One region of the Desulfosporosinus sp. Tol-M2 genome, then DNA from elsewhere that is predicted to be linked to it. Evidence: riboswitches for the same ligand, from Rfam matches in the RefSeq annotation. Region 1 holds a riboswitch; each other region holds the start of a gene.

Region 1 (6,838 bases):
CGGAATAAGTCGCGAGAGAAGGACAACGGAAAAGCTATTTCCTCTTAGCAGAGCGCCCCATTTTCCGAGCTTCTTCATCTTTGGCTGCGCCCACTCTTGTCCCAGCGTACGTGCTAGCCAAAAACCCAAAGAGGCGCCTAACAAGCTCCCGCTAAGGGAAAGCATAAAACCACCGATCCACCCGTAAATAATGGTGTTAATCCCTGCCATTAAGACAAACGGCATCACTGGAAAAAGAACCAAAGTCATTATTATAGCAAGGTCAATAAAAATGCTTAATAATCCCCACTGAGTCACGAACGCCTGTAATTCAGCAGGGTGCTGCATCTTAGGATAAAGAAAAATCACTATCGCGAGGGAAATTAGCAACGTCATTAAGGAGAAGTACTTCTTGGTCAACGGTTAACCTCCCTTAAAATAAAAACTGCACCATGCGTGGGTCATCCCTCAAAGAATGACCCTTGTTCTAGTTTAGTGCAGATCTGCGCCGAAAGCTATATGTTTTCGCTGATTCTCAGTGCTTTCTCAATTTTTTAGCACGGCGGAAACTTACAAAGGGTTTTTATCACATGGCTGACAATAAGAAATGACATGCCAGAAAACAAGGCATGTCATACTATTTCGGTCACTAATCAGAGCAGAAAGGGAGTTTTTTATTCACATATGTTTTACCAGACGGAGTGTGGTGTACCGCTCAGAGGATGGGAGGTTGCGTTTGAATTTAAATCTGAATTCCTGGATCGATGCCGCTTTATCAGCGACCATAACGAGAAAAGCTTCCCGGCTCCGGGGCCTGCGAACGGTGAGTGGCCACATATGGCTTAAAATAATATCCTTTTCCTTTTCGCTTAGGATAAAACAACGTTCCGCATTCTCGCAGGCAATACGAGGATGGCGAAAACCATGCCATCTTGCTCCTTCGGGTCTAAGGTGATGCCAATCATATAAGAAAAAGTCATGAAGGAGGGCGCCCCGGGTGATTGCAAAAGTATCTAACTTAAGGGTACTTTCCAGTCGTATTGACCAGTTATAGGCAATTTGAGCGACCCGGAGGGAGTGCTCCAGGGTTGTAAAAGGCCTGTGATGAGTATATGAAGCCAACTGCTTGTATTCATCGTGGTTTAAAATGTTATCAACATGTTCCGCTAAACTCAATCATATCACCTTCCTGGCTAAGTGGGTGTCGTTTCCTTTATCAGAGGTAATTTTTTTGCTTGAAGTTTTAGACTTATAAATAGTTACTTTTTAAGTATACTTTAGAAGTTGAGCGTTGTAAATTAATAGAAACTGGTCATTTTTTCCATCTTAGGAATTTTAGTTTACTTAACACTATCATTTGGTGAATCCGTTACTTGAGTATAGTCATAAACTTCATATTTTGGTTGGATGGAGAGGGTCTTGTCAGGCTTTGCCGAGAAAGGGAAGAGCGGCCAGTAAACACCCAACTTCCGAAAGCTCGATAAACGCTCCGTACAAGTCTCCGGTTAATCCCCCTAAGAGAGAGGAAATTCTGGAGGCAAGCAAGGTCACAGTGATGACACATACTCCAAAGGCGATAAGTCCGGCAAATCCGGAGAGAAAAAAGGAGGCTCCCAAAACTAAGCATCCATTGATAAGAAAAGGAATCCAGCGGGTAGTGTCATGAATACCTTTTCCCAGTCCTTGGGGGCGGGCATAAGGAAACCCGACCACCCCAATCTGAAATACCCAGCGTGAGAGCATGGGCATAACAAGGAGGATGGAAAATTGAGGGGGAGTCAGGCTGGCAAGTAAGGCGAATTTGAGGAGTAATAAGCCGAAGAGGGCCATGCAGGCATGAGCTCCAATTCGGCTGTCCATCATGATCTCCAGAATACGTTCCGGACTCCGGGCGGATAGTAATCCATCCATACTATCCATGAACCCATCAAGATGGAGCCCCCCTGTAAGCATTAACTCAGCAACCAACAAGAGAGCACCTAGAACCAAGGCGGGGAAATAAAGAGTCAACGCTTTCGCCAGAAGCCAAAGGAGTAGTCCTATGATAAGTCCGACCAAGGGGTAATAGCGATAACTTAGTGAAAATTCCTCCGAGGTGACTTCTACTTTGGGTGCAGGTAAAGGGAGCCGGGTCAGAAAGGTAAGGGCAATGAGAAAGCCGCGCAAATTAATCACTCCTTGAGCAGGGAAGCAAGCAGCTTCTCGCCGGGGTGTTTAATCTCCATGGGAAAACCCGCCACGACCAAATAAACCTGATCCGCACTCTGAGCCAGAATTTGATTGCTCCTTCCGGCTAAATCCCGGTAAGCCCGGGCCAAAGGGTACTCAGGAACAATTCCTTGACCTACTTCGTTGGAGACAAAGATGACTTGCGGTTTAATCTCCCGGGTTAGTTGGGCGACGTCCTTTACAGTGTCCAGGATTCGAGGTTCAAGTTCGTTGTTGAATGAATCCTGGTCTTTCGGTGGGTTATCTGCTAAGAGAAGATTGCTTAGCCAGAGCGTGACACAATCGAGAAGAATAACCGCGTCTTCGTCTTTAAGTTGAATCAAGGCAGCGCGAATGTTCCGGGGTTCTTCAATGAGCCGCCAAGTGGACGGACGTTGTTGCCGGTGCTTTTTGATGCGCAGGGCCATTTCTGCGTCCCCTATTTGAGCGGTAGCAATGTAAATGACGGGACGTTTTGCATGAGCGGCAAGAAGTTCGGCAAAGCGGCTTTTGCCACTCCGGGCGCCGCCTGTGATGAGAGTAAATTGAGACAATAGCATTCACCCGCTTCAGTGTTTTAGGATTTGTTAATGAAGAATATGGAAGTTAGATTGACCGTTCGCTGACTCCGGCATCGGCGAAGGTGGACATTTCCTCGAGAATATGAAGGGCAGCTTCAATAAGATGAAAGGTTAAGGCGGCTCCAGTTCCTTCTCCAAGTCTCATATTTAAGTTAAGTACCGGCTCCAGTCCCAGATCAGTTAAGGCTTTACAGTGACCAATTTCTACTGAGTTGTGGGAGGGAATCATAAAGGCGGTGCTTTTTGGGGCAAGTTTCGCGGCTATGAGTGCTCCGGCAGCCGAGATGAGACCGTCGATCACGATAGGGACACGGCTGGCAGCAGCTTGCAGGATCGAACCGGCTATCGCCGCGATTTCTAAGCCTCCTACTTTAGTTAGAACGTCGAGGGCGTCCTGTGGATCGGGCTGATTAATTTCAATTGCTTTTTTAATAGCATGCCGTTTCTTGCTTAATCCGGCGTCATCGAGCCCGGTTCCTCGATCAACGACTGATTCAATGGTGGAATTTGTCAAGAGGGCAATGATAGCTGTGCTGGGGGTCGTATTCCCGATTCCAAGGTCTCCAGTGGCTAAGAGATTATAGCCTGCACGGATTTTTTCATCGGCAATTTCCGCGCCCACCAGCAGAGCTTGCAGAGCTTGTTGACGGGTCATAGCGGGGCCTTTGGTCATATTCCGGGTTCCGTTGGCAACACGTTTGTGGATTATGTCCCCTTCTAAGGGGAAGGCAACTCCGACATCAGTACAAAAAACCTCCGCATTGGCCTGACGAGCTAAAACATTGATGGCAGCGCCGCCACCCAGGATATTGTAAATCATTTGGGAAGTAACTTCTTGGGGAAACGCACTGACTCCTTCGGCGACGACTCCATGATCACCGGCCATTAAGAGGACGGATTTCTTCAGAATTTTAGGATTGGAGGTTCGTTGGATGCCGCCAAGTTGCTTTGCCAAATATTCCAACCGTCCAAGGCTGCCCTGCGGTTTGGTGAGTGAGTCCAGGCGCTTTTCGATCTGCCCAATGCTCTCCTCGTCAAGATCCGTAATGCTTGCTATGAGTGTTTGAAGTTGTGCGTTTAGTTGAGCTGCGGATAAGTTTTGCATGGTTTGATCCCCTCTATTTTGTTATAATTAGTAGAAAAAGTAAAGCCCAGCCACAAATAAACCTGTGGTCGGGACTTTTCCGTCATCACCGCCGCTCCCCAAGTTATGGGAAGACGTAAACATTTAGGCAGGTCTCCTGGCTCTCGAATCATTGCTAAACTCGTAACCTTCCCAGCCAAGGCCAGTGGTTTTACGAAAGCTCATCGAATACAGTGGTGGGTCCGCGTCGGTTTCCAACCGAACTTCCCTATTCTCCCAAAGGGCACCTAAATGACTTTATTTTTCTTCAGCTTAACACAATCATTTTCTTATCTCAAGTACATGTCCTGAAATCAAGAGATCCATCGGTATGGACATTATCAGGTAAGGCCCAGTACCTGCGAATGTACAAACCATTCGCAGAATATAATAGAACATGCCCGGGTTCTAGCTCAGAAATTCCTTTGTGAACACCTGCTCCGGGAGTATGTGCCGGGCCAACAAAGAAGACTTCAGCCGATCCTTCCTGTCCGATATTGGGGGATATATCCGGGTGTTTAAGCAGGGCTTTAAGTTCTGAAGAAAAAACAAGTGAACTTGTTTGTTCGCTGTAAAAGAGAGGCTTAACCCCTAGGCGATCACGCGCCACAAATAACTGCTGTTCTCTACTGTCCCAGATGCCAAAGGCAAATATACCGTTCAAACGCTCAACGCAAGAAGGCCCCCATTCTAAGTAGGAGAGAAGTAAGGCTTCCGTATCAGAATGTCCTTCAAAACGGTAGTTACGACTCAGCAGCTCTTGACGGATTTCCGGTTTGTTATAAAGTACACCAGTATAGATCATGACAAAAGTATTTTCACCTTGTTGGCGAATCATCGGCTGACGGCCTCCTTGGGGGTCAACGCCAACAAGTCTGCGGTGGCCGAAAGCAGCACGAGGGGAAAGCCAGTACCCTTCCGCATCCGGTCCCCGGGGTGTAAGGGCTTGAGTCATACCAACCAGGATATCTTTTTGGAGGGTGAGATTACGTTTCCAATCCACAACACCTACAATACCACACATAAAGAGCCCTCCTTGTATGAAATGATAAGTATTATCAATTACCCTTGGTAGTAATACTCTATGCCCGGTTGAGGAGAGGTGTTCGCGGATACGAGGCTGGGTTATTCAGCCCTTTTGCCGAAATGAAGACAACATAGTATTTCTAAAGACAAGGAAGAAAGAGATACTGGATAAAAATATGTCCTGGGAGAGAAAAAAAGCGTTATATAGACGATAATATAGATTATAAATGAGTTTGACACACAACATATAGTGTGGTTAAATAAAAAACATACTATATGTTGGGGGTGAAGCTGTGCATTGTCCATTCTGCGGCAACGAGGATACTAAAGTTAATGATTCACGTCAGGTGGAAGAGGGCACGGCAGTCCGCAGACGCAGGGAATGTGAACGTTGTTTGCGTCGGTTTACCACCTTCGAAAAATTTGAGGATTCTCCGCTCATTGTGGTTAAGAAAGAAGGACGGCGCGAAGAATTTTCCCGCTCTAAAATGATGTCCGGCATGTTAAGGGCTTGTGAAAAAAGGCCAATTACCATGGAACAAATTGAGGAGGCAGCTTACGCAATAGAAATAATCCTGCGCAACAGTTCGGAGCGTGAGGTGTCGAGTGCTCAGGTGGGGGAAGCTGTGCTGGAACAGCTGTTTGGATTGGATGAAGTTGCCTACATACGTTTTGCTTCCGTCTATCGACAGTTTCAGGATATACAACGTTTTATGGAGGAGTTGCAAGAGCTGATTGCCAAACGGGGAACTATACAGAAGAAGGACAAAATTGAATAGTTATGATGGAACGTTATGATGGAAAGTAATTATGGAAAGTAATGATGGAAAGTTGGGGATTCGCGTTGATTTTCGAAGGACAAGCGCCAAAAACCTGGCTGAACGCTAAGCTTACGCCTAATGCGCAGGTAGTATTGGCAAAACGATATTTAAAACAAGCAGACGGACAAGTGGTTGAAACTGCGGAAGATATGATTTATCGGGTAGCCTGTGTGATTGCAGGAATTGAAGAGGATAAATACGGCAAAAGCCAAAAAGAAACCGAGGCCTTGGCTCAAGAATTTTATACGATGATGGCGAAACTTGAATTCATGCCCAATTCGCCGACCTTGATGAACGCCGGACGGGATCTCGGACAATTGAGCGCTTGTTTTGTTTTGCCGGTTGAAGATAGCATGGAGGAAATTTTTGATGCCATCAAAAATGCCGCGATTATTCATAAATCCGGTGGGGGGACCGGTTTTAGCTTTTCGCGTTTGCGCCCGAAAAATAGCATGGTTCGCTCAACCGGCGGCGTAGCCTCCGGTCCGGTTTCCTTTCTGCGGGTTTTTAATTCCGCCACGGAAGCGGTTAAGCAAGGCGGAACCCGGCGCGGCGCGAATATGGGAATTCTGCGGGTGGACCATCCGGATATTGTGGAGTTTATTCATTGTAAAGAAGAAAATAAAGAGATTACGAACTTTAACATTTCTGTCGGGATCACGGAAGACTTTATGCTGGCTGTCCGTGAAGGACGTTCCTATGATCTCATAGACCCTCATACGGGCGTCTCCGTAGGGAAATTATCTGCACCGGAGATTTTTCATAAAATCGTAGAGCATGCCTGGAAGAACGGAGAACCGGGCATCGTCTTTCTTGACCGTTTAAATGAAGGGAATCCTACTCCTCTGCAGGGAGAGATTGAAGCAACGAATCCTTGTATTACGGGAGATACTTGGATTCTGACAAGCCAAGGCCCGGCCCAAGTAAAAACTGTGTTAGGCCAGGAACTTGAACTGGTTTTAAACGGGGAATATCATCGGACAAGCCCGGAAGGTTTCTTTTCCACCGGGACGCAGTCCATTTTAGCAGTCAAGACAGAGCGGGGTTATGAGCTGAAATTAACCGCGGATCATCTCGTCCGTGTTGCGGAGAAGGTGACC
Region 2 (9,267 bases), on a different contig from region 1:
CGGCAGGTAATGCCCAGAGCCATATTTTTTCCAGCTTCCTTGTTAAGGCTAAATGAATAAGATGCGGCCCGAATAATGAAGGCTTGGTTCCTTGTGCGTAGCCGTTGACAACCAGCCGTTTATTCCTCTCATCAGTAATGGGGTTAAAGAAACTCACAGGGCTCGTCGTGTTAAGCATTTGCTTCACCTCTGCGACGACTGGATATTATTTTTCTTCTCTCCAGGCGGATATTTTCTTGAGGTGTCAGACTAATCAGCTTACCTTTCAGCAATTTAGCAAGACCAATCTGGCGAGTTTTAGAGCTGAAACAGTTCTTTGTGCATGTTTTACAACTGCTTGTTTTATCTTCAGGTTCTTGATATACACTAATGACTCCTTCATAATTGCGCAGTATGACTCTGTCATTGGATTGCGAGATTAAATAGTTGGGCTGCAGAGGGATTTTACCACCACCTCCCGGTGCATCGACAACGAAGGTTGGAACAGCGAAACCGGAGGTATGTCCCCTGAGCATTTCAATTATTTCTAAACCTGTGCTGACAGATGTCCGGAAATGCTCAATGCCGGTGGATAAATCGCATTGGTACAAGTAGTATGGTCTTACCCTGCATTTTACGAGCTCATGAACCAGTTTTTTCATAGTGACAGGACAATCATTAATTCCTTTAAGCAAAACTGTTTGGTTACCAAGCGGAATACCGGCATTAACCAGTTTAGCCAGGGCATTAAGGGCTTCAACGGTAAGCTCTTGAGGATGATTGAAGTGTGTGTTAATCCAAAGTGGGTGGTATTTTTGCAAAACCTCGATGAGGTGATCTGTTATGCGCATAGGGAGAACAACCGGGGTTCTTGTCCCGATCCGTATAATCTCGACGTTTGGAATAGAACGAAGATTGGACAGGATATACTCCAAACGGTCATCGGAAAGGGTAAATGGATCTCCTCCGGATATCAGTACATCACGTATCTGAGGGTTGGACCGGATATATTCCAAGGCGAGCTTAAATCGATTGAGCGGCAAAGCTTGGTCGTTTTGTCCCGCCATTCGTCTTCTGGTGCAATGTCTGCAGTACATTGAGCATTGATCCGTCACCAGCAGCAGAACTCGGTCAGGATAGCGGTGCGTCAGGCCAGGTACCGGCGAATCGATTTCTTCATGCAGCGGGTCGTCTAAATCGCATGAGGATTTGCTCAATTCGTGGATCGAAGGAATTGCTTGTTTTCTGATCGGGCACTCCGGATCCTGGGGATCCATCATGGAAAAATAGTAAGGCGTAATGGCCATGCGGAAATTTTTCAGACAACGTTTAATTTGTTCAGCTTCCTCAGAGGGAAGAGACATAAATTCAAGTAATCCTTCCTGGGTTGTGATTCGGTTGGACATTTGCCAATGCCAATCATTCCATTGCTCATCACTTATATGAAGCCATAATTTTCGTTGTTGTGCATTCATTAGTTCAACCTCCCCGTTAGACTAACAACCTGTATATATATAATAAGTTGTCATATAGCAAATGTCAACCCTTAGATATGTAAACTTTATCCATCAATATTTTTCTAAGGTAATAACCCACGAGAAATTCATGCTGGTTCACTTAAGTTTTTCCTAACTTCTTTCTATCAGAAAGAACTTGGTATATAATAATAAACGAATGTTCGTCGAATACACCACTCGTGAATTTAATAGCGTTATGCTTAAGGTTCCTCTGCGCTAGAGGATTAAAAAGGGGAAGTCGGCGAAAGTCCGACGCGGTCCCGCCACTGTAAACAAGGAGTTCTCATTTATCCCGCGAGTTATTACCATGATGGGTAGAGAATGATGATATGAAGCCAGAAAACCTGCCTTGAGAAATATCACAGACCTACGGGCGATAGGTGATGTGTGTTTTTTTAAGGTAAACATACGAGCCGCTCCGGTTCGTATTTTTATTTACCCATCCATTAGTGAACTCGTTCAACTAAAGTTGAACATCGAGTCTTCGGTGACGAAAGCCTCCAGTGGAGGGTTTTGCCGAAGCCGCACGTCCCAAAAGGAATTCTTAGCGGCGAAGTCGGAGTCTACCCCCACCGAAGCAGAATAAGGTGTACCTCTCCCTCTTGTAGAAGTGGGAGTCTTACGATTGGATAAACGTTTGGTTTCTACGAGACTTAAATAAAATCCAGGGAAGAAGGTTTATTATATGTTACAAGTGATCGGCGTCGGACCTGGGCGGCCGGAATGGTTGCCGCCGGCAATCACTGAACTTGTTAAGCACTGCGATGTATTAGTTGGAGGTTCAAGGGCACTGAAACTCTTTCCGGATTTTTCAGGACGCCGGTATGACCTATCAGTTGATCTAGACGGCAGTATTGAAGTGATTAGAAACGCACTTCCGGAAGGGAGAGTCGTCGGGGTTTTAGTCTCCGGCGACCCTGGGTTTTTCAGTTTATTACCCAGACTGAAGAAAGAATTTCCGGAGGAGAGAATCGACGTCTATCCTGGGATCAGTTCTCTGCAATTCGCTTTTGCCAGAGCGGGGCTTCCTTGGCAGGAGGCAACCTTTGCCAGCGTTCACGGTCGAGAGTTGACCGTACTGCCTCAGATGATAACTAGTCCTACAGCGGTTCTAACCGGTGGGGAAAATACTCCCCAGAAAATCGCACAGCACTATCTGGAGCGCGGTTATAATCCACAGATCCTGATCGGGAATGCTCTTGCTTATCCCGAGGAATTTTGGGCGTCAATGGATGCAGAGCAGTTGGCTCAGGAAAAGACGTTGTTAAAGAATGCTATTGTTATTCTCTACCCGGATAAGCAGCAACCCACTCAGCAAGGCAATGGATGCCGGATAGGGATTTCAGACGAAGAGTTCCTACGGGGAAATGTTCCCCTGACCAAGGCGGAAATTCGTGTGCAAGTACTCGCCAAAGCCCAAATATTAAAATACGATCGTGTCGTGGATATTGGAGCCGGTACCGGAAGTATTAGTATAGAAGCCGCCGGTCTCGCTTCTGAGGGCGTAGTATATGCGATTGAACATAATCCAGAGGCTCAAGCTCTTATTTTGGCCAATCAGCGTAAGTTTGGCGTATCAAATCTGTATCTGATTCCCGGAACTGCGCCGGATGTCTTCGGGGAGCTTCCCCCAGTCGGTGTCTGTATTATTGGTGGGAGTAATGGGCGTTTAGCAGAAATCTTAGAAACTGTTCCTCTTGTTGCAGGTGGAAGAATCGTAATCACAGCGGTGACGATCGAAACAGTGGCTCAAGGATTGAATCTGCTGACAGACCTTAACTATCAGGATATCGATATCGTTTCAATTCAAGCAATCCGTTGGAAAGCGGTACAAACACTGCATATGGCCCAGGCTTTGAACCCAATTTTTATATTATCAGCACGAAAAGGGGAAGCTTTATGAATACAACATGGGGAAAATTCTTTGGAGTTGGGGTCGGTCCCGGTGATCCTCGTCTCTTAACATTGCAGGCTGTTGATGTTTTGAAATCAGTCGATCTGGTTGCTATTCCCAAATCCAAGCTTGACCGGGAAAGTGTGGCCTGGGATATAGCTAAAATATATTGTCCAGCCAATGTCCGCCTAGTCAAACTCGAAATGCCCATGACTGCGGATCAGCAGGTTTTAGTAAAGGCCTGGCAAGATGGGGCGCAAACTCTCCTGGCCGAACTGAAACAGGGCAAATCCGTCGCCTTTATCACGCTGGGGGATCCTTCGCTTTATAGTACTTACAGTTACCTGCTTAACATTCTTCAAGAAGAACTGCCTCAGGAGTGTATTGCAACAGTGCCGGGCATTACAGCTATGTCTGCAGCGGCAGCCAGGATTAACTTGCCTCTTGCCACAGGGGATGAGCCCCTCCTAATCTTGCCAAGTACCGAAGACGTAGGGGAGTTTCTCAATTTCCCCAATTTAGTCTTTATGAAAGTCTCCCGAAGGCTGCCTGAGATTTTGACGCTGCTCGAAGGGCTCAAGAGAAAAGCAGTCTTGTTAACTCGCCTCGGACAAGCTAGCGAGAGAATCTGCTGGCAACCAAAACCTCAGGATTTCACATCCGACAAAATTGATTATCTCAGTTTGTTACTTGTCAAACAAGATTTGTTGGGGAGGGAAAACAGTGAGCCGGAGAAAAACTAACGGCCAAGTAATTTTCGTTGGTGCCGGTCCGGGTGATCCGGAACTAATAACGGTCAAAGGTGCACGTGCGCTGGAGAGGGCGGACCGGGTGATTTACGCCGGCTCTTTAGTCAACCCGGAGTTGCTCGGACTTTGCCACCCGGGAACACCTGTTCATGACAGTGCTTACCTAACGCTCGAGGAAGTAGTAGATTTGATGGATGAGGGGACAAGGCGAGGGGAAACTATTGTTCGTCTCCATACGGGTGATCCCAGTATGTTCGGGGCAATTAAGGAACAATTCGACTACTTAGACAAGCAATATATTCCGTATTCCGTCATTCCTGGAGTCAGTTCGGTGTTTGCGGCCGCTGCGGCGGTTAAACGTGAATTTACTCTGCCGGATATCAGCCAAACGTTGATTCTCACCCGCTTGGCGGGAAGGACCCCTGTACCGGAGCGTGAAGCACTAGCCAACTTGGCGAAACACCAAGCCAGTATGGCAATTTTCTTAAGTGTTCAGGATATGCACTCAGTTGTCGAAGCCTTGCTGGAAGGTGGTTACCCTGCCTCTACCCCGATAGCCGTAATTTCTAAAGCGAGTTGGCCAGATGAAGAGGTTCTGCAGGGAACATTGGAAACCATCGTAGAAAAAGTTAAAACGGTGGGAATCCGCAAACAGGCCCAAATCCTGGTAGGCGATTTTTTAGATCCCGCTAATGGGTATGCTCGTTCAAAGCTCTATAACCCGACTTTTACACACAACTATCGGCAAGGTACTGAAACGTGAATAAAAACGATAAGGCAAACCCAAACGCAAACACAAACCCGAACGCAATCGCAGCCCCAAACGCAAATACAAACCCAAACACAAAAACGAATATTGCACTTGTATCGTTAACTGACCGAGGGATGGCCACAGTCCGGCGTATTGGAGAGAAACTTCCGGGCACAGTCGTTCAGGAACTCTATATTCACGAGAAAACACTCGGTTCAAACAAGGATCACGGAGAAGGGGAAGGGCACCCTCGACCGCAATTGCATCTGTTTCGGCGTTTGGGGGATATCGTCCCGGGACTATGGCAGGAGTATGCTGTTCTCATTTTCGTCATGGCTACAGGAATTGTGGTACGCCAAATCGCTTCCCTTATCGAAGGCAAAGATCGGGATCCGGCGGTGCTTGTCTTAGATGAGGAGGGGAAGTTCATTATCCCTTTACTTTCCGGACATTTGGGTGGCGCAAATACTTGGGCAAATCATCTTGCCTGTCAGATTGGGGCTCAAGCGGTTATTACGACAGCGACCGATGTTCGGGGCTTAGTTGCGCCCGATGAGTATGCCCGCAGGTATGGTTGGAAAGTTGAACCTCTTGACCATTTACCAACTGTCAATAGCTTGCTTTTAGAACAAGGTTATCTCAAAATATGGAGCATTTACCCCTTGAAACCGGAAGAGGCTTGGATTAACGATGAGCATTATCAGTTCTTGTCAGACCAAGAGAAAGAAGCAGCCAATGTGATAATTAGTCCTTTTCCGGGCCGAACTATTAGGGATGATCTCATCTATTTAGTTCCACCCACCTTGAGTGTTGGGGTTGGATGCCGGCGGGGAATTTCCACTGAGGCTGTTTTAGAGGGAATCACGTTGGCAATTGAACAGATCGGGGCATCCCTTAAGGCAGTTTCAGGGATCTATAGTATTGATCTTAAAAATGATGAAGTTGGTCTGATCGATGCGGCTAAGTACCTGCGGGTCCCGTTTCAAATCTTTCCAGCAGTCGAACTCCAAGCAGTCATTGAAAAAGAACAGTTAAGCCGGTCAAAATTTGCAAACGAGAAGATAGGAGTGGATGGTGTATGCGAAGCAGCGAGTTTGCTGGGAACTCAAAAGGGACGCCTGATTCTGCCGAAGTTCAAGGGTCGGGGGGTCACAGTAGCAATCAGCGTGGAAAACTCTTTGTCGTGGGCATCGGGCCCGGAGACCCTGACCATATGACCACACGGGTTCAGTCGGTCTTAAATGAAGCTGAATTCATCGTTGGCTATAAAACTTACATCGACCTTATCCGACCGTTAATAAATCATCAACAAATTGTAGCTTCCGGGATGCGTCAAGAAATTGACCGTTGCCGAGAGGCAATACGTTTGGCCGCTGAGGGACACAGTGTAGCCGTTATCAGCAGTGGAGATGCCGGGGTTTACGGTATGGCCGGTATTCTAATCGAGTGTCTTGATCAAGAAGGTCTGCTGACCCTTCCGCTGGAGGTCCTTCCAGGAGTTACGGCAGCCAGTGCGGCAGCTTCCATGTTAGGTGCACCTCTGATGCACGATTTTGCTGTGATCAGCTTAAGTGATCTCTTAACTCCTTGGGAAGTCATTGAGAAACGGGTGCGCTTGGCAGCTGAAGGGGATTTTATCCTGGCTATTTATAACCCGAAAAGTAAAGGACGTCCGAAACACATTGAGACGATGCGCGAGATCCTGCTTCGCTACCGTAGTCCCGATACTCCGGTTGGCCTGGTCCGGGAGGCCTTACGGGGCGAGGAGTCTAGGGCGCAAATTACCACCTTGGTTGATTTCACAAGGCATCCCATAGATATGCGGACTACCGTAATTATCGGGAACTCTCAAACTCGAATTCTGGGAACCTATATGGTTACCCCTCGCGGGTACATGCTATGAAGCTTTTAGTCTTGGCCGGCACAGAGGATGGTCGAGAACTAGCGGATGCTTTGAGGAGACGTGGTCATGATATTTTAGTTTCGACTCTGACTACTTATGGTGCGGATTTGGCTCGAGAACAAGGTCTCCGAGTGCGTTCCGGCGCAATGGATGCTCAGACTCTCAAAGACCTTGTAGCAGGCGGAGAGTTTGCGGCAATTGTGGATGCGACCCACCCCTACGCGGCACGGGTGAAAGAAATGGTCAAAACAGTCTGCGCAGAACTATCAATGCCCTATCTGCGTTGGCAGCGTTCTTCGCTGGAACTGAAAGCTCATCCCCTAATTCATTGGGCGGAAGACATTTCCTGTGCGGCCCTTATTGCTGCAGAGCTAGGGCAGCGTATTCTGCTCACCACCGGAAGCAAGGCGTTATCTGAGTGGGTTTCTCAGCCCTCTTTGCAGGATAAAAGACTCTATATTCGCGTCCTGCCAACAGCAGGGGTGTTGGCGCGCTGCGAAATCTTGGGGTTCAAACCGAATCAAATCATTGCAGCTCAAGGCCCTTTCTCCCAAGAGTGGGACGAAGCGATGTTCAAACAATTGAGGATCGAGGTCGTGGTAACCAAAGAGAGTGGCCAAGTGGGAGGAACCCTGGAAAAAGTTCAGGCTTGCCTCAGCTTAAATATCCCTTTGGTTATCCTGAAACGACCGGTTACTGATGGTCAGGATAGTTCACTGGCGGAGTTTATTAACCATTTGGAGGAATTTCTATGAAAGCTACAGAGATCATTCTTTTGGGACACGGTAGTCGACGTGCCGAAGCAAATCAAGGACTTATAGTTGTCGCCGAAAAAGTGAGTCTATTGATGGGACAGACGGTAACACCTGCTTATATGGCTCATGATCACCCTAGCCTTCCGGAAGCAGTAGAAGCTAAAATAAAGAATGGGGCGTTAAAGATAGTCATCATGCCGCTCTTTCTTTTTCGGGGAATTCATGTTTCCGTGGATATTCATGAAGAATTACGTGAAATTCGTGCACACCATCCGAATGTTGAAATTGTATTTACTAAAGAGTTGGGAGCGGATGACGGCATCGCTAATCTGGCTGCCCTGCGAATCAAGGAGGCCGTGAACGGATGACCGGTTTTGTCTTGGATCCGGGACAAATCGAGGCAGAAAGTATGCGCCTGATTCGGGCTGGATTAACACGCCCCTGGTCGGGGGATGAATTTTCGGTAGTGGAACGCTTAATTCATACCAGTGGAGATCTATCTCTGGAACAGGTCATAGCAATTCATCCGCAAGCGATTGCTTGTGGGCTCAAGGCTTTGAAGGAGAGGGCGATCATCATTACAGATGTTGAGATGGTTCGCGCAGGCATTGCCAAAGAAAAACTTAAATCTTTGGGTGGAACGGTTCAAAGCTTTCTTAATGCCCCCGGAGTTGCCGAACAAGCAAAAGTATGGGGAATCACGCGCTCAATGACAGCTATTCGAATGCATCCGGAGAGTTTGTACGGCTCAATCGTAGCGATTGGTAATGCGCCAACTGCGCTGCTCGAAGTTTTACGTTTAGCCGAGAATCCAGAAACCTGTCCGGCCTTGATTATTGGTATGCCGGTCGGTTTTGTGGGAGCTAAAGAGGCTAAGGATTTATTGTGGGCACGTCAATCTCTTCCGTCGATTACGATACTAGGAACGCGAGGGGGAAGTCCTCTGGCCGCAACGGTTGTCAATGCGTTAATTTATACCGCTCTAAGGCAACTTTGATGCAAGGCACGAGGGTGCGAGGTGCGAGGCACGAAGCATGAAGTACGAGGCACGAAGCATGAAGCACGTGGCTACAGGTACGAGGTTTGTAGTTCGAATATCGAATATCGAATATCGAATATCGAACCTCGCATACAGGGGGTGATCTATTTGTCTTCTAATAACAAGGTAGCTGCAAGACTTATGCTCCAGGGGACCTCTTCCAGTGTTGGCAAAAGCGTACTGTCTGCGGCGTTTTGCAGGATATTTTATCAAGAAGGATATCTGGTTAGTCCTTTTAAAGCGCAGAATATGGCCCTCAACTCTTTTGTAACTGCAACAGGCGGAGAGATGGGGAGAGCACAGGTGGTTCAGGCTCAAGCTGCTGGAATTGAGCCTGAAGTACGCATGAACCCAGTTTTATTAAAACCAAGCGGCTCAACAGGTTCCCAAGTAGTCATTATGGGACGGTCTCAAGGTAATGTTACAGCCTTGCGTTATCACGGGGAATATCAACGGATGACTTGGCCGTTTGTAAAAGATGCTCTTCATGGACTGCTCGACGAATTTGAAATCGTTATTATTGAAGGAGCAGGGAGTCCCGCAGAAGTTAATCTAAAATCGAACGACATTGTCAATATGCGAGTGGCCTTGGAGGCCAATTCTCCGGTGTTGCTGGTGGCCGACATTGACCGCGGTGGGGCTTTGGCTTCTGTTGTGGGGACCTTGGAATTAGTAGAGAC
Region 3 (9,267 bases), on a different contig from region 1:
AAACTTAAGATTATTTCAAGTTATGGTGTACTATCCCAAAAAGAGCAATTATACACCTTAAAGTGGGGAGTAATCTCTATAAATATGATAAATTCCCAAATTAAATGGGGAAATGGGGCTGTAACAAACTGGAAAACGAGTTTGGTTACAGTCCCTTAATTTTATGCCGCAAGCAGTCGATAAACCGCTTCGTAGATTTTCTGCGCAATATACGGATTGTTCATCGTGTAGAGGTGAATTCCATCAACGCCCTGGGCAAAGAGATCAACTATTTGGTCAACCGCATAAGCAATTCCTGCGTCACGCATAGCAATCGGGTTATCCTCGTAACGCTCCATCATTCTCACAAACTTTTTAGGAAGATTTACTCCGCAAAGCGTTACCATACGCTCAATCTGCTTTTTGTTGACAACCGGCATTATTCCTGCTTCAATCGGAACATCTATACCTGCAATGGCTGCTCTTTCCTGAAAAGCATAATAATAGCTGTTGTCGAGAAAAAGCTGTGTGATAAGCTGGTCTGTTCCTGCGTCGACCTTGTGTTTGAGGTTTCGAATATCGTTAATCATGCTGTTGCTCTCAGGATGTCCTTCCGGATAGCACGCGCTGATAATATTGAAATTCCCATGTTCCTTGATAAACGAAACCAGCTCACTTGCGTATTTGAAATCACCGCAAGGCTTGATGTCGGGATTGATATCTCCCCTGAGCGCAAGAATGTTCTCAATACCGTTCCGTTTCAAACCATTGAGCAGAAACAACACATCCTCTTGTGAAAGATTGATACCCGGCAGATGGGCAACGCTTTCCATGCCGTAACTGTTTTTGATTGCAGAGGCGATTTCAAGAGTTGCGTTGTTGTTTGCACTTCCTCCTGCACCATAGGTCACACTGATAAAATCGGGGTGAAGATCTTTCAGTTCGTCAAGAGTACTGTACATCGTATCGATTGAGGCAGTCCGTTTGGGTGGGAATATCTCGAACGACAGCACTTGTTTAATTTTAAAAAGTTCAGCAGTTTTCATTTCTGATTTCCTTTGCCGCCTGCACCAGATGTTCAAGGCTCGGCACAGTTTCGGCATTTCCTCTCGTTTTCAATCCGCAGTCGGGGTTAACCCATAGCTTTTCCGCCGGGATTTTTTCAAGCATTTTGTTTAGCGCCGCCTTGATCTCCTCTACGCCTGGGATTCTCGACGAATGAATATCATAAACGCCAGGGCCGACATGTGTTCTGAAATTGTTTTCTTCCAGAGCGGTCAAAATAGTAAGGTCTGAACGTGACGCCTCAAAGGTAATCACATCAGCGTCCATATTGTCAATATCCCGGATAATATCGTTAAATTCACTGTAACACATATGCGTATGAATTTGCGTTTCCGCCTTGACGCCGCTGTGAACCATCCTGAACGCAGGAATTGCCCAGTCAAGATAATCACTTCTCCAATCTGATTTACGCAAAGGGAGCTTTTCCCGGAAAGCGGCTTCGTCAACCTGAATAATCTTAATACCGTTTGCTTCAAGGTCGAGGACTTCTTCGCGGATTGCCAGACCAATCTGATATGCACATTCCTTCAATGAAATATCTTCTCGGGGAAACGACCAGTTAAGAATGGTAACGGGTCCAGTGAGCATACCTTTCATCGGCTTCTTGATAATGCTCTGCGCATAGACAGAATAGGCAACAGTCATAGGCTTGGCACGGGAAATGTCACCCCAAACAACAGGCGGCTTGACACAGCGTGTGCCATAGGACTGCACCCACGCTTTTTCCGTAAAGATATAACCGTCAAGACATTCACCGAAATACTCAACCATATCGTTTCGTTCAAATTCACCGTGAGCAAGCACATCAAGCCCAATTTTTTCCTGTAAGGCAACGCATTCCGCGATTTTCTGCTTGTTGAAATCAGTGTACTGCGCTTCTGTAATTTTCCCGCTTTTGAAAGAGGAACGGTTTGCTTTTACTTCGGCAGTCTGTGGGAACGAGCCGATTGTAGTTGTCGGAAAAAGTGGCAAGTTGAATTCTTTACTTTGGATTTTTTCACGCTCTGCAAATACCGGAAGTCTTATGAAATCCTTATCCAGAAGTGCGGATACCTTTGCTTGAATATCAGAATTGGAGCAATTTCTACTTTCATTGAAAAGTGCTGCGTTGCGGACATATACATCAGTTTCCATTGGTTTATCTGCAGATAAAATATTTTTCAGTTCCGCAAGCTCCGCCAGCTTTTCCTCTGCAAATACGAAATACTTTTTGTATTCATCCGCCAGCTTTGTTTCGTTTTTCAGCGTATACGGAACATGGAGCAATGAACAGGATGTATTCAACACTATATTGTCGCAGTGTTTTTGCAATTCACCAATAATATCAAGCGTCTTTGCATAGCTGTTACGCCAGATATTTTTACCGTTTACAACGCCTGCAAACAGAATTTTATCACTCGGAAAACCGTTTGCCTTTACAAGTGCAAGCGACTGCTTCCCCTCGACAAAATCAAGGCCTACCCCGTCAAAAGCAAGGCTTGTCACTTCAATATAGCAGTCACGAATGTCGCCAAAATAGGTCTGTAAAAGTACACTGACATTTCCCTTTGCAGAAAGGATTTGTCTGTAAAGCCTGGTGAAAAGTACGGTATCATCAGCGGTCAAATCTCTTACAAGATAAGGCTCGTCGAACTGGTACCCACTCTGCGCCAAGCTGATCGAATTTCGTGAGGATTTCGCGATAAGCCTTAATTACCGTATCTGTGAAGTCGGAAATATTCTTTTTACCCGTAAATCGCACAAGCTTTAAAAATGTTAGTGCGCCAGGAATAACAGGCTTTGTGCTGATCCCAAACTTACGTGCTTCGTTAAACTCGTCAAATGGCTTTGAACCTACAAGAGATATTTCGGTACAGTCATCGATTTCGGGAACAATATAGTGATAGTTCGTATTGAACCACTTTTTCATAGCAAGTGCTTTTACATCGCCTTTTTCGCTTTGATAGCCCTTTGCCGCCGCAAAATAGGTATCGAGCAGAGAGAGGTTCAGAGCCTTATATCTTTCGGGAACGACATTCAGCAGGCATGCTGTGTCAAGCATGTTGTCGTAAAAAGAAAAGTCGTTTGACGGAATGAAGTCATTTCCGTTTTCACGCTGAATGCTCCAATATGATTTACGGAGGGCTTTTGCTGTTTTCTGCAATTCTTCCGCTGTAATTTCTTTTCTGAAATATCTCTCAGCAGCAAATTTTAATTCTCTTAGACTTCCTACGCGAGGATATCCGATAATTGCTGTTTTCATAAGTGTTCACCCTTTCGATTTGTAATGTATTAAGTGTAGTACAAAAGTAACACCGTAGGGTAACACTCGTTTTCTATTTGATTGCATAGTTTTTTTCTATGGGACAATCGCTGCAGATCCTGCGGATAAAGCAATACGAAGTTAAGTCATGGAACGACAGTAGTCACGGAAGTTATTGACTGCGGTGAAAAATTCCCTCATCATAATTACCCAATAGTATTGATCCTTGGTCTTAAGCAGGGTTTTTTCCTCACTTTGCTTGATGCCGCCAACCATCGTAAAGAACAAAATCTCCGGTAAAAGGTACGCAGCGGCGTTAACACCATGTTTTTTGCTCATCTGTTCCAAATCAAGGGAAAGGCCAAAAAACCGCATCAGAAAATCATATAACAATCTCTCCCGCAGGCTTAAGTCGCGCCGCGCAATGATCGGGAACTCGCCCCTCTCAACTCGTTGAATATATTCAGGAATATTAAAGGTATTGGCGTAAATGCTGCCCTCAAGGTATCCTAAAGCGCCACTGCCTATCCCTGCATATTGATCATAATTGATCACATATTCATCAATTATACCTGTATCGTTAAATTTTGCCGTTTGAAGCCAGGTAGGATTTTTGCGATTAAAGCACCAGGCCGTACTTGGCTGGTAGTCTTCACTAAGCGCTTCGGTAATAAGCTCATAAAAAGGCCTTCCCCGCTCGTCGTCAACGCGCCCTAATTTTTTTTCGACATTTTTCCGGGTTGAAGTTGCTACCATAAGGGGATAATAGGTCACCTGATCAACTTTTAAAGCGCGAATGATTTCAAGGTCGCGCTTTAGCGTTTCTGCAGTCTGGACGGGAAAATTAAAGATCATATCCACATTAAAGGTCGGAAAATAGCCTTGCAGCTCAGCAATTTTCTCCATTACTTCACTGCCGCTTCCATATTTATAATAGCGGTCAGTTGCTTTCAATATTTCATCGTTAAAGGATTGCACACCCACAGATAAACGGCCTACGCCAATATCCCGCAGGGCCCGTATACGGCTCATGTCCAAATGATCAGGATTAGTCTCGACAGAGATTTCTTGAACATCAAAACAGCTCTTAATCAACTCGATAATCTCTACCAGCTCAGCCATTAAAACCGTCGGTGTCCCGCCTCCAATATAAAGAGCTTCAAAATTATAACCCCGTTCCTTGTACATGAAAATCTCTTTTTTCAGTGCGGAGAAATAAGCTCTGGCCAGATCTTCGCGGAATGTTACCCGATGAAAAGAACAATAGGGGCAAAGCTCCTCGCAAAAAGGAATATGCACATACATCATCAGGGGTTTCTTATTATTCATAATTAAAGGAAGCTCACTAGACGCATGGGGATCAAAACGCAGATATCTATCAAGTTTTTTCCTGACTGCAAAGGCAACGAATCTTTCAGTCAACATCTCCGGCCACTCCTTAATTCTTAATTTAACCCTTCAAACCCTCGAAAAGCTAAGAAGGACCAGTTTTCTTTAGACCATTGCAGTAAGCTCTGCAAATCCTGCTTGTTCCTGGTTGTTTTATTAAAATCCGTGCTTCTGCAGCGCTGCAGCACATAATTGGAAGCAACTCCAAAATCTATTATTATGCTTGACAAATCAGCTGCTTCGAGTTCGGGGCATAGCGTCGTCCTGAACTCATAAGCCAGTCCGCTATTTTTAATGACTTCCACACTTTCCCGAATTGACACTAACTCCAACCGGCTTGTCCCTGTAATTCCGGCATATTTGCTGAACGGGGCCTTTATATCCATGGCGATAAAATCCAGCAGCTCATCTTCGAGTAACGTTCTCAAAATATCCGGATTTGTTCCGTTTGTATCCAGCTTGACGAGCAAACTCCTGGCTTTCAATTCTTCAATAAATACGTGAAGATTCTTTTGCAAAGTCGGTTCTCCGCCGCTGATCACCACTGCATCAATCATTTCGTTTCTTTTCGCAAGGAATTTGAAAACTTCCTCCGGCTGGATACCGGTTGAAGCATCATTTTTTTCGATAAGACTATGATTGTGACAATAACCGCAGCGCAAATTGCAGCCCTGGGTAAAAACCACCGACGCGATCTTACCCGGATAATCAACAAAGGAAGTTTTTATTAATCCTGCTATATTCATCATCCCACTTCCGGCATGATGAATTTTTTCCTCTGTTTATACTCTTCTTTCTTCCCCAGATTATAGTTCTGGACCGGTCTCAGGTAGCCTGTCACTCTGGACCATACTTCAGCCTCGGCGCCACATTCGGGACAGCTGAAATGTTCTCCGCGGATATAGCCGTGGGCGTCGCAGATACTGAAGGTCGGCGTAATGGAGATGTAGGGAATTTTATATTTGGCGAAGATTTTTTGAATCAGCCGCTTGCAAACCTGCAGATCTTCCACCGCTTCACCCAGATACAGGTGCTGCACCGTTCCCCCGGTGTAAAGAGACTGCAATTCATCCTGCAGCTCCAAAACCTCAAAAAGGTCATCAGTATACCCTACCGGAAGTTGGGTGGAGTTGGAATAATAAGGTACTTGCGCGCCGGCGGTAATAATGGAGTCATACCTTTTCGTATCCAACATCGCCAGACGATAGGCTGTTCCCTCCGCCGGCGTCGCTTCCAAATTGTAGACGTTTCCGGTCTCCCGTTGAAATTTTACCAAGAGCGCCCGTAAATAGTGCATAACCTCCACGGAAAACTCCTGACCTTCCGCAGTTTCAATCCCTTGGCCCATGAAATTCAGCAACGCTTCATGCATGCCGACAATGCCGAGCGTACTGAAATGATTGTGCCAATACTCCCCAGTCCGTTCCTTGGCCGGTCTCAAATACGAACATGAATAGGGATACAGTCCCTTTTCTGACTGCTGCTCAATAATTTTCCGCTTAATCTCCAAGGCAGTGCGCCCGATTTCAGCCATTTTTTTCAGGCCTTGCAAAAATTCCTGTTTGGTCTTGGCTAAATAGCCTAATCTGGGCAAGTTAATCGTAACTACCCCAATTGAGCCCGTGAGCGGATTGCTTCCGAACAAACCCCCGCCTCTTTTGCGAAGTTCACCGGTATCCAGCCTTAACCGACAGCACATAGATACGGCATCTTCGGGGGACAGATCTGAGTTGTTATAATTAGCGAAATAAGGAATTCCATACTTGCAAGTAATTCTCATAAAGGCATCCGCTACCGGGCTCTCCCAAGCAAAGTCTTTGGTAATATTCAGGGTGGGAATCGGGAACGTAAATACTCTTCCCTTGGCATCTCCTTCCAGCATAACTTCACAGAAGGCCAAGTTGAACAGATCCAACTCGTTCTGAAAATCTCCGTATTTGGCCTCGGTATAGGTTCCGCTAATGATCACCTGCTCATCTTTCAGCGTAGCAGGCACCCTGATGTCCAACGTCAGATTGGAAAAGGGGCACTGAAAGCCAACGCGGGTGGGAACATTGATATTAAAAACAAATTCCTGCAAACACTGTTTGACTTGAGAAAAGGTCATTTGGTCATGCCGGATAAAAGGCGCGCAAAAAGTATCAAAGCTTGACCAAGCCTGTGCCCCGGCAGTTTCTCCTTGAGTAGTAAAGGTAGAATTTACGATTTGCCCCAGGAAAGAACGCAAGTGTTTGGCCGGACCGCTCTCCACCTTGCCGGGTACTCCTCCGAAGCCATCCAGCAGGAGCTGTCGTAAATCCCAACCCGCGCAATAGGGTCCAAAAAAGCCCAAGTCATGAATATGGCAATCGCCGTTTTCATGCGCCTCCCGCACCTCCTGCGGATAGATTTCATAAAGCCAATACTTTTTGGTAAAGGCTTCGCGGATATAATTGTTTAAACCGTTAATACTCTTCTGGGTGTTGGCATTTTCACAAATTTGCCAATCCTTATCGCCCAGATAGTCGGAAAACATGCCAATGGTCGCGCCGACCAGCGCTTCCATCTCCCGGGTGCTTTTCCTTTTTTGCCGATAAAGTATAAAAGCCTTCGCTGTTTTGGCATGTCCGTTTTCAATCAGCGCTTTCTCCACGAGATCCTGGATTGATTCTACATCCGGCAGCTTGTCCCTGAAATTAGTGTTTAAGATATCGGCTACCTGTCCGCCTATTTCCTCAGCCCGCTCATAGTCCGCTCCGCCGCAAGCTTTGGCTGCCTTAAAAATAGCCTGCACGATCTTCTCTTGCTTAAAAGCCTCAATTCGGCCATCCCTTTTCATAATTCCGGTGAGCATCAGTTAATCAACCTCCAATTATTTCAATTGAAAAGCCCCTTGACGCTGAGCGCCAAGAGGCTATGTATATCCCTGAATACATATAATTAAAGGAACTTAAGAACCCCCCCTATCGCTCGTAGAGTAACCGGTTCATGGATAAAGGCAGGTCTTCTGACTTGGGTTCATTAATGCTTCACGCCTTCCCAGTATGCACCAGTGGCCTGTCATGAAACATCTCCCCGTTACAGTGGCGGGACCGTGCAGGACTTCAACCTGCTTCCCTTTTAAGCTGTACGCTAAGTACTCGCACCTTTATTTCTGCTATTCGATTGTCTCCATGCTATCCTATGTTAGCCTAATCTGTCAATCATGAAGTTAGTTATTAATTTCAACATACGAGGCGCTCTTTTGCAAGGCTGGATCAGGACTGAAGGAAGCCAAAATAGATAAGCACGAATATACCAAGCACAATTCTATAATAAGCAAACGGTTTAAAATCCCTTTTGCTGATATAATTCATGAATCCTGCAATTACCATCCAGGCCACAATAAATGAAACGAAAAATCCACAAGCAACAACAATTAACTCGTGCGCCGTCAAGAACATGCTATTTTTGAAGAATGAGTAAGCCGAAGCGGCAAACATAGTAGGAATTGCCAAAAAGAAGGAGAATTCAGCGGCAACAACTCTTGTTGCGCCTAATAACATTGCCCCAATTATGGTCGCTGCCGAGCGCGAGGTACCAGGTATCATTGCTAAACACTGAATAAGACCGATGAGGAAAGCAGTTTTGTAACTCAGATGTTGTATTGAGCTAATTCGAACTGAGGGTCTCTTGTTTTCAATGTACAATAGAATCAGCCCCCCTACGATTAGGGCAATTGCTACAACTGTCGTATTAAATAAAAGTTCTTCTATGTATTTTCCTACTAGAAATCCTATTCCAAGTGCAGGGATCACCCCAACGAGAGTCTTTTTCCACAGGTCAAATATACCTTGATTGTCTGATGATTTGTTAAAGCCTAATGGAATAAGTCTTTTCCAAAAGTAGACAACCACCGAAAGAATAGCGCCTAGTTGTATTACCACGTCAAACATATTCGCAAATTGTTCAGTGAACCCTACAAACTGGTTCACTATAATTAGGTGTCCCGTAGAGGAAATAGGAAGAAATTCGGTAATTCCCTCGACAATTCCTAAAATCAAAGCACTGAGAAAATCGTTCATAGCATCATCTCGTTTCAACCAGTATTTCTGTTCAAAACCTTCTCCTTACTACTTTACTCGGCTCCTTAATTAAATACTAATTACAACATAAATACAACACTGACGCAAATGTTGCATATGCAATCAGGAGCATTATTTAACCAACATTAATATTATCTGCTTCAGATTTCCTCAAGCTAGTAAATCATTTTGGGCTATTTGTCTCAACCCAATCCAGTAATTCTTTGACATTATTCACCATCAAACCATCATTCGTCTTAGTTCTTTTCAAAAGGACTATCTCTATCCCTAATTCTAAGGCTGCCGAAATTTTTGTATCTGTACCCCCGGCAGATCCACTATCTCTGGTCAATAGAATATCTGCTCCATAGAATTTAAAGAGCGCTTTGTTAATTTCTTTAGAAAATTGTCCCTGCATTGCTACGATATCTTTCGGTAAGATACCCATATCCTGACATTTTTGGACTAACCGTCCTTCCGGAAGAACCCTAACAACTAAACGAGCATAACGAGCAAAGTCAGCTTGCACGATGCTTTCCAGTTGGTGGC
Region 4 (4,592 bases), on a different contig from region 1:
ATTTTTCGGGTGCATAAACAGCTCGCAGGGTTCTCCATGAGCAATGATCTCTCCACTGCACATTATAGCAAGCCGGTCTGACCATGAATAGGCTAAATCGACATCATGGGTGGCTAGAATAATCGTTTTACCCGCACTGCTCAACTTCTCCAGAAGCTGCATGAATTCCCTGGAATGACGAGGGTCCAGTCCAGCAGTTGGTTCATCAAAAATAATAACTTCCGGCTTCATCGCCAGAACACCCGCGATGGACACTCGTTTTTTTTGACCATAACTTAATAGATGAGTTGGTTTATCTTCGAGGTCTGTCGTTTCCGTATCGATCAAGGCTTGTTTTACTCTAGCTTTCACTTCCTGTTCTGAAAGTCCCAGATTAAGAGGACCAAACGAGATATCCTGATAAACACTGGAGGAAAAAAGCTGACTATCCGGATCTTGAAAGACGATTCCCACTTCTTTGCGCAATTCAATCAGCGCCTTGTTTTTGTAGGATATTTCTTGTCCCTGGTAATTTATTGACCCTGAATTTGGACGATAAATTCCGTTAAATTGCATAAATAACGTGGATTTTCCAGCACCGTTCGATCCCACAATGGCCAGTTTATCCCCCTTATGAACTTGCAAATTCACATTGTGCAATGCCTTTGTGCCATCAGGATAAGAATACTCTAAATCAACGGCTTCAAGGATGATTTCCGACATATTTTACCTCCAAAGTATATTCAATAAGATTAAAGGGATCTCCAAACCCGTGATAATCAGATAATTTCTGCAGCTGACAGGACGTTCCTTGGTCAGTACCTTAATCGTCCCAGAGTAACCCCGCGCTGACATGGCATTGTATAGTTCTTGGGATCTTACAAAAACTTTCCCTAACAATGCTGTAAAGAGCAGACCCAACGAACGAAAAGAGGCTCTCATCGAGATGTAGCCTGAACGTGAAAGCTGAGCACGCCTAATCGTGGAGGCTGTTTCCAAAAAGACAAAGATAAAGCGATAAATAAGCACCATCAATTCGGTGATAAGCACAGGAACCTTCAGTTTATGGAGTACGGTAATCAGCTCCGTCATGGGAGTAGTCAGTGCCAGAAAGTAAAGACAAGAAACCGAGCCCAGCGATCTGAAAAAAAGGTGAACTGCTGTGATGAAATCTGGGTAACGTATTCCAACGGTAAGACCATGAATGGTTTGAGCGAGCCAAAATCCCGATGGATTAGTCGAGACCGAAAAAGCAATCGTTAAAACGCCGATCAGGAGAAACGAAAGAGGTACAATCATTAGTCTGACAAAAATGCGAGTGGGGATGCCTGCTTTGATGACTATTCCCCCCGCCATTAAAGCCAGGACGATCAGAGGGGTGATGAGCGTGGCAGCAGTTAGACACGCCAGCACGCTCATCAGCGCGAAAAGAGATTTTTCCGCCGGGTGGACTGTTTTTAAATTATTACAATAGGCGTAACTATCTATGTCAATCAAGTTTGTTCCTTCTTGCTCGCATTGAATTTTCCTTTTGAATAACCTAAGAAGTAAAAAAAGATTCCGCTTCCTATGGCTGCCTGCAGAGCAAACAAGAAAGTTTCGACTTCACCGCTCGCTGGTTCATAGAAAGGGTTAAACCAAGGTTCATAATCGGGAGCCACCGTGTTGATTGCTTCTCCTGCTTGAACATCGGCCCCGGCGAATTCGGCATTACGTGCCAGAAAAAGGGGACCAAAGGCCAGTGCAGCAACAATGACTAGTAGGATTCCATTCTTGGCAATGGGTTTCATGCTTTCACCCCCTGTTTTTTAGCAGATAACTCTTTCCCGGTAAATATACCTAAAATTGCCAACTCTTTCTGATTATAAGCACTCAGGATATTAATGACCAAAACGGTAAGGATACCTTCGCTGATGGCTAAGGGCAGCTGTGTGAAGAAAAAGATGCCCATGAATTCCAGAGCAGAGGCCATTACGCCCCCGGTCGCCGCTGGAAAGGCCAGCCCCAACTGAAAAGATGTTGTGATGTAAGTCATTAAATCGCCTATTGTCGCTGACAGGAACACAGATAGCCATAGAGGAGCTCCCAGTTTTTTTGTACCTTTATAAATACCGTATGAGACAAATGGACCGACAATTCCCATGGAGAACGTATTGGCACCTAAGGTTGTTATTCCGCCATGAGCAAGGAGAAGCGCCTGAAAGATTAGGACAAGCATCCCCAAGACGGTCATTGCCGCCGGTCCGAATAGTATAGCGCCAAAGCCCACTCCTGTTGGGTGCGAGCAGCTACCCGTTACGGACGGAATTTTAAGAGCTGATAATACAAACGCAAAAGCTCCGGCCATACCGAGCATCATTTTTAAACTTGGCTGTTCGGTCACTGTTTTTTTAATAGAACGTACCCCCGCGATAACAAACGGAATCATAGCGATCCACCAGAAGGCGGCCCAGTTGAAAGGCAAGAATCCTTCCATAATATGCATAGCATAAGCATTATTGGGAAAGACGATATAGACAGCCAAAACATAGGCAATTAAGAAACTAATTCGTTTGATCATACGCAAATTCATAATAACATCGACCCCTTTCATTTTAACATCAGCCTATCCTTCATTGACTCAACTCCATTTTCTCCTCCATTCTATAAAAAATAAGGAGACAACCTCGCATCACTCATCACAAAGATAGCAATGGATGGTTGTCTCGAACCCTGCGTTCTCTTCCGCTTCCAAGTCGCATTCGCATTTTTGAAAGCAGATCCCGCCTGAACAAGACTTTTCCCCTAAGGTCAGTTTCCCTCGGGAAACTAGTGAACTCGTTTAACTAAAGTTGAACATTACCCCCACCGAAGCAGAATAAGGTGTACCTCTCCCACTTGTAGAAGTGGGAGTCTTACGATTGGATCAAGTTATACCTAAAGATATATAAAAGCCCTCCAAAATATGAAGGGCTGAACTTAAAAATTCCTGCCACCCATACATCGTGAGTAGAGCATATGAGCAATCAGGTCTCCTGGCTCAGGTTCCTCGTTTCGCGCCTCCTTCCCAAGTTTCCTCAGTGGATGTGGCACAAACTCCCCTTTACAGTGGCGGGACCGCGCCGGATTTAAACCGGCTTCCCTGTTATGATTTTTCGGCTTAGAAAAATCGCTTGCTCATCTATAAATGATTCTGGTGCTGAAACTCTGAAAATATCAACCTAATTCTTACCCGAAGGCAAATTTGAGCTGTTTTTTCCATCTTATGGATGTCGTGATTCATAACTTTCACTAATATCTCGAATAATTGTCTGCTTGGCCGTCTTATTAAGTGGTATTCCTTCGTTCTAACCCGTTATTTCCTCTAAATTGGCGCAAGGACCCCTTGGAGTTTGACTCGAGTTTTTTTGTTTTTGTTATTCTGACGAGTATCGCCTTGTAAGAAACGAACGATCTGATGGAAGTTATGAGCGATTGTTTTTAATCCCATGGTCAGGGTACAACGTACTAAACCACGAACTCTAAGTTTGCCTGCTCCACGAGCCCGCTTTAAGGCGGAATTCGTTCCTTCAATCGCGGCACGTTTACTACCATTTTCGTTGCGATCTTTCTTGTCCATGAGGATTAAGCGGGTAGTTTCGGCGATAAGACTTTTTTGGTTGAAGCGCAAGACGGTATCCTTCTTTTGGAACTTGACGGGGCATTGATTCTTTAAGGGACATTGAGTGCAGATGTTTCGGTCAAAATGAGCACTCAAGATGCCACTCTGCGAGTTAAAATCACTCCGCGTTGGTTTTTGTGAGTTTGGACAGTTCAGGATCGATTCAAAGTTTTTAATGTTAAAGGCGCTATAAGGCAGTTTGTTTGAGAAAGCCTTTCGTCCGGTCATATCCGTATAATGGAGTTTTGCTCCAAGACGTTCCGCTTTTTTAACGAGTTCGCTACTATAATATCCCCCATCTACGTAAAGGTCTTTCACGGGAGTGCTTTTTTGAAGTCTTTCAAGACTTTGATCCGCCATTAAGACATCACTTGTGCTATTCGGTTCCACCTGGAAATCCGTCACAATTTGAACGGGATTAGCCTCTGCGCAGGTCTCTATGAGATTGACCGCATAGCCGACATGATTTTTGCCCGCCTTTTTCCGAAACGTTGCCTCTGAATCAAAGGCTGATTGAAGGGAACCCGCGGCGATATCCTTGTTTTCTTTAGCCAGCCGTACTTTGCGTTGGTCATCATAAATCGTTTGTTCTTTCAAAAAGCGAACGAGTACCTGAAATTCTGAACGCAGTTGAAGTTCCACGTTATCCTTCACAAGTTGGCTGAGTTCACCTCCTGAATTCAAGAGTTTTTCTAGACGTGATGAGACTTCGGTATCTTTTAATTTGTAGAGGAGGGTTGTCTTGTAATGGGAATCTAAGACTTCTAAAAGGTCCGAGCTAAGAATCTCTGGCGGACAGACCTTGATGGCTTGAAGTAAAACATCATAAGCCAAGGCGAGACGTCCAGCCCGTTTGATGTTCGACATGACCTGAGTTGAATCCATTCTCTGTTCGTCGGTATCCAGTTGAGCGACTTTAATGAAGTGTTGGACGAGTGTTTCAAACTGTTGAAAGATCACATCCCCTTCTTTG

The links. A riboswitch is a leader RNA that binds a small molecule or an ion and turns the genes downstream of it on or off. The one in region 1 is predicted to bind cobalamin.
Region 2: it holds a riboswitch for cobalamin, as region 1 does, so the genes downstream of both, AC6I5A_RS02600 (bifunctional cobalt-precorrin-7 (C(5))-methyltransferase/cobalt-precorrin-6B (C(15))-methyltransferase) here and cobT (nicotinate-nucleotide--dimethylbenzimidazole phosphoribosyltransferase) in region 1, are expected to answer to the same signal.
Region 3: it holds a riboswitch for cobalamin, as region 1 does, so the genes downstream of both, AC6I5A_RS14080 (ribonucleoside triphosphate reductase) here and cobT (nicotinate-nucleotide--dimethylbenzimidazole phosphoribosyltransferase) in region 1, are expected to answer to the same signal.
Region 4: it holds a riboswitch for cobalamin, as region 1 does, so the genes downstream of both, AC6I5A_RS14110 (energy-coupling factor ABC transporter permease) here and cobT (nicotinate-nucleotide--dimethylbenzimidazole phosphoribosyltransferase) in region 1, are expected to answer to the same signal.

The regions. Positions count from the first base shown of each region.
Region 1 is NZ_JCAIJG010000061.1:130-6,967, reverse strand. It holds gene AC6I5A_RS04245 (TVP38/TMEM64 family protein) at 1-399, opposite strand, end outside; gene AC6I5A_RS04240 (HD domain-containing protein) at 658-1,155, opposite strand; gene cobS (adenosylcobinamide-GDP ribazoletransferase) at 1,402-2,145, opposite strand; gene cobU (bifunctional adenosylcobinamide kinase/adenosylcobinamide-phosphate guanylyltransferase) at 2,151-2,741, opposite strand; gene cobT (nicotinate-nucleotide--dimethylbenzimidazole phosphoribosyltransferase) at 2,794-3,873, opposite strand; cobalamin riboswitch at 3,983-4,158, opposite strand; partial or broken gene AC6I5A_RS04220 (asparagine synthetase B family protein) at 4,190-4,915, opposite strand; gene nrdR (transcriptional regulator NrdR) at 5,211-5,696, shown strand; partial or broken gene AC6I5A_RS04210 (ribonucleotide reductase barrel domain-containing protein) at 5,762-6,838, shown strand, end outside.
Region 2 is NZ_JCAIJG010000039.1:58,562-67,828, forward strand. It holds gene ablB (putative beta-lysine N-acetyltransferase) at 1-178, opposite strand, end outside; gene kamA (lysine 2,3-aminomutase) at 171-1,454, opposite strand; cobalamin riboswitch at 1,683-1,862, shown strand; gene AC6I5A_RS02600 (bifunctional cobalt-precorrin-7 (C(5))-methyltransferase/cobalt-precorrin-6B (C(15))-methyltransferase) at 2,182-3,399, shown strand; gene cobI (precorrin-2 C(20)-methyltransferase) at 3,396-4,133, shown strand; gene cobM (precorrin-4 C(11)-methyltransferase) at 4,114-4,902, shown strand; gene AC6I5A_RS02615 (cobalamin biosynthesis protein) at 5,025-6,107, shown strand; gene cobJ (precorrin-3B C(17)-methyltransferase) at 6,104-6,793, shown strand; gene cobK (precorrin-6A reductase) at 6,790-7,548, shown strand; gene AC6I5A_RS02630 (sirohydrochlorin chelatase) at 7,545-7,916, shown strand; gene AC6I5A_RS02635 (precorrin-8X methylmutase) at 7,913-8,545, shown strand; gene AC6I5A_RS02640 (cobyric acid synthase) at 8,729-9,267, shown strand, end outside.
Region 3 is NZ_JCAIJG010000195.1:2,391-11,657, forward strand. It holds gene metF (methylenetetrahydrofolate reductase [NAD(P)H]) at 162-1,025, opposite strand; partial or broken gene metE (5-methyltetrahydropteroyltriglutamate--homocysteine S-methyltransferase) at 1,012-3,286, opposite strand; gene AC6I5A_RS14070 (coproporphyrinogen III oxidase family protein) at 3,428-4,711, opposite strand; gene AC6I5A_RS14075 (anaerobic ribonucleoside-triphosphate reductase activating protein) at 4,732-5,424, opposite strand; gene AC6I5A_RS14080 (ribonucleoside triphosphate reductase) at 5,421-7,508, opposite strand; cobalamin riboswitch at 7,635-7,819, opposite strand; gene AC6I5A_RS14085 (undecaprenyl-diphosphate phosphatase) at 7,912-8,718, opposite strand; gene AC6I5A_RS14090 (precorrin-6A/cobalt-precorrin-6A reductase) at 8,903-9,267, opposite strand, start outside.
Region 4 is NZ_JCAIJG010000195.1:12,327-16,918, forward strand. It holds gene AC6I5A_RS14095 (energy-coupling factor ABC transporter ATP-binding protein) at 1-702, opposite strand, end outside; gene cbiQ (cobalt ECF transporter T component CbiQ) at 706-1,476, opposite strand; gene AC6I5A_RS14105 (energy-coupling factor ABC transporter substrate-binding protein) at 1,473-1,769, opposite strand; gene AC6I5A_RS14110 (energy-coupling factor ABC transporter permease) at 1,766-2,572, opposite strand; cobalamin riboswitch at 2,967-3,150, opposite strand; partial or broken gene AC6I5A_RS14115 (DDE transposase) at 3,323-4,592, opposite strand, start outside.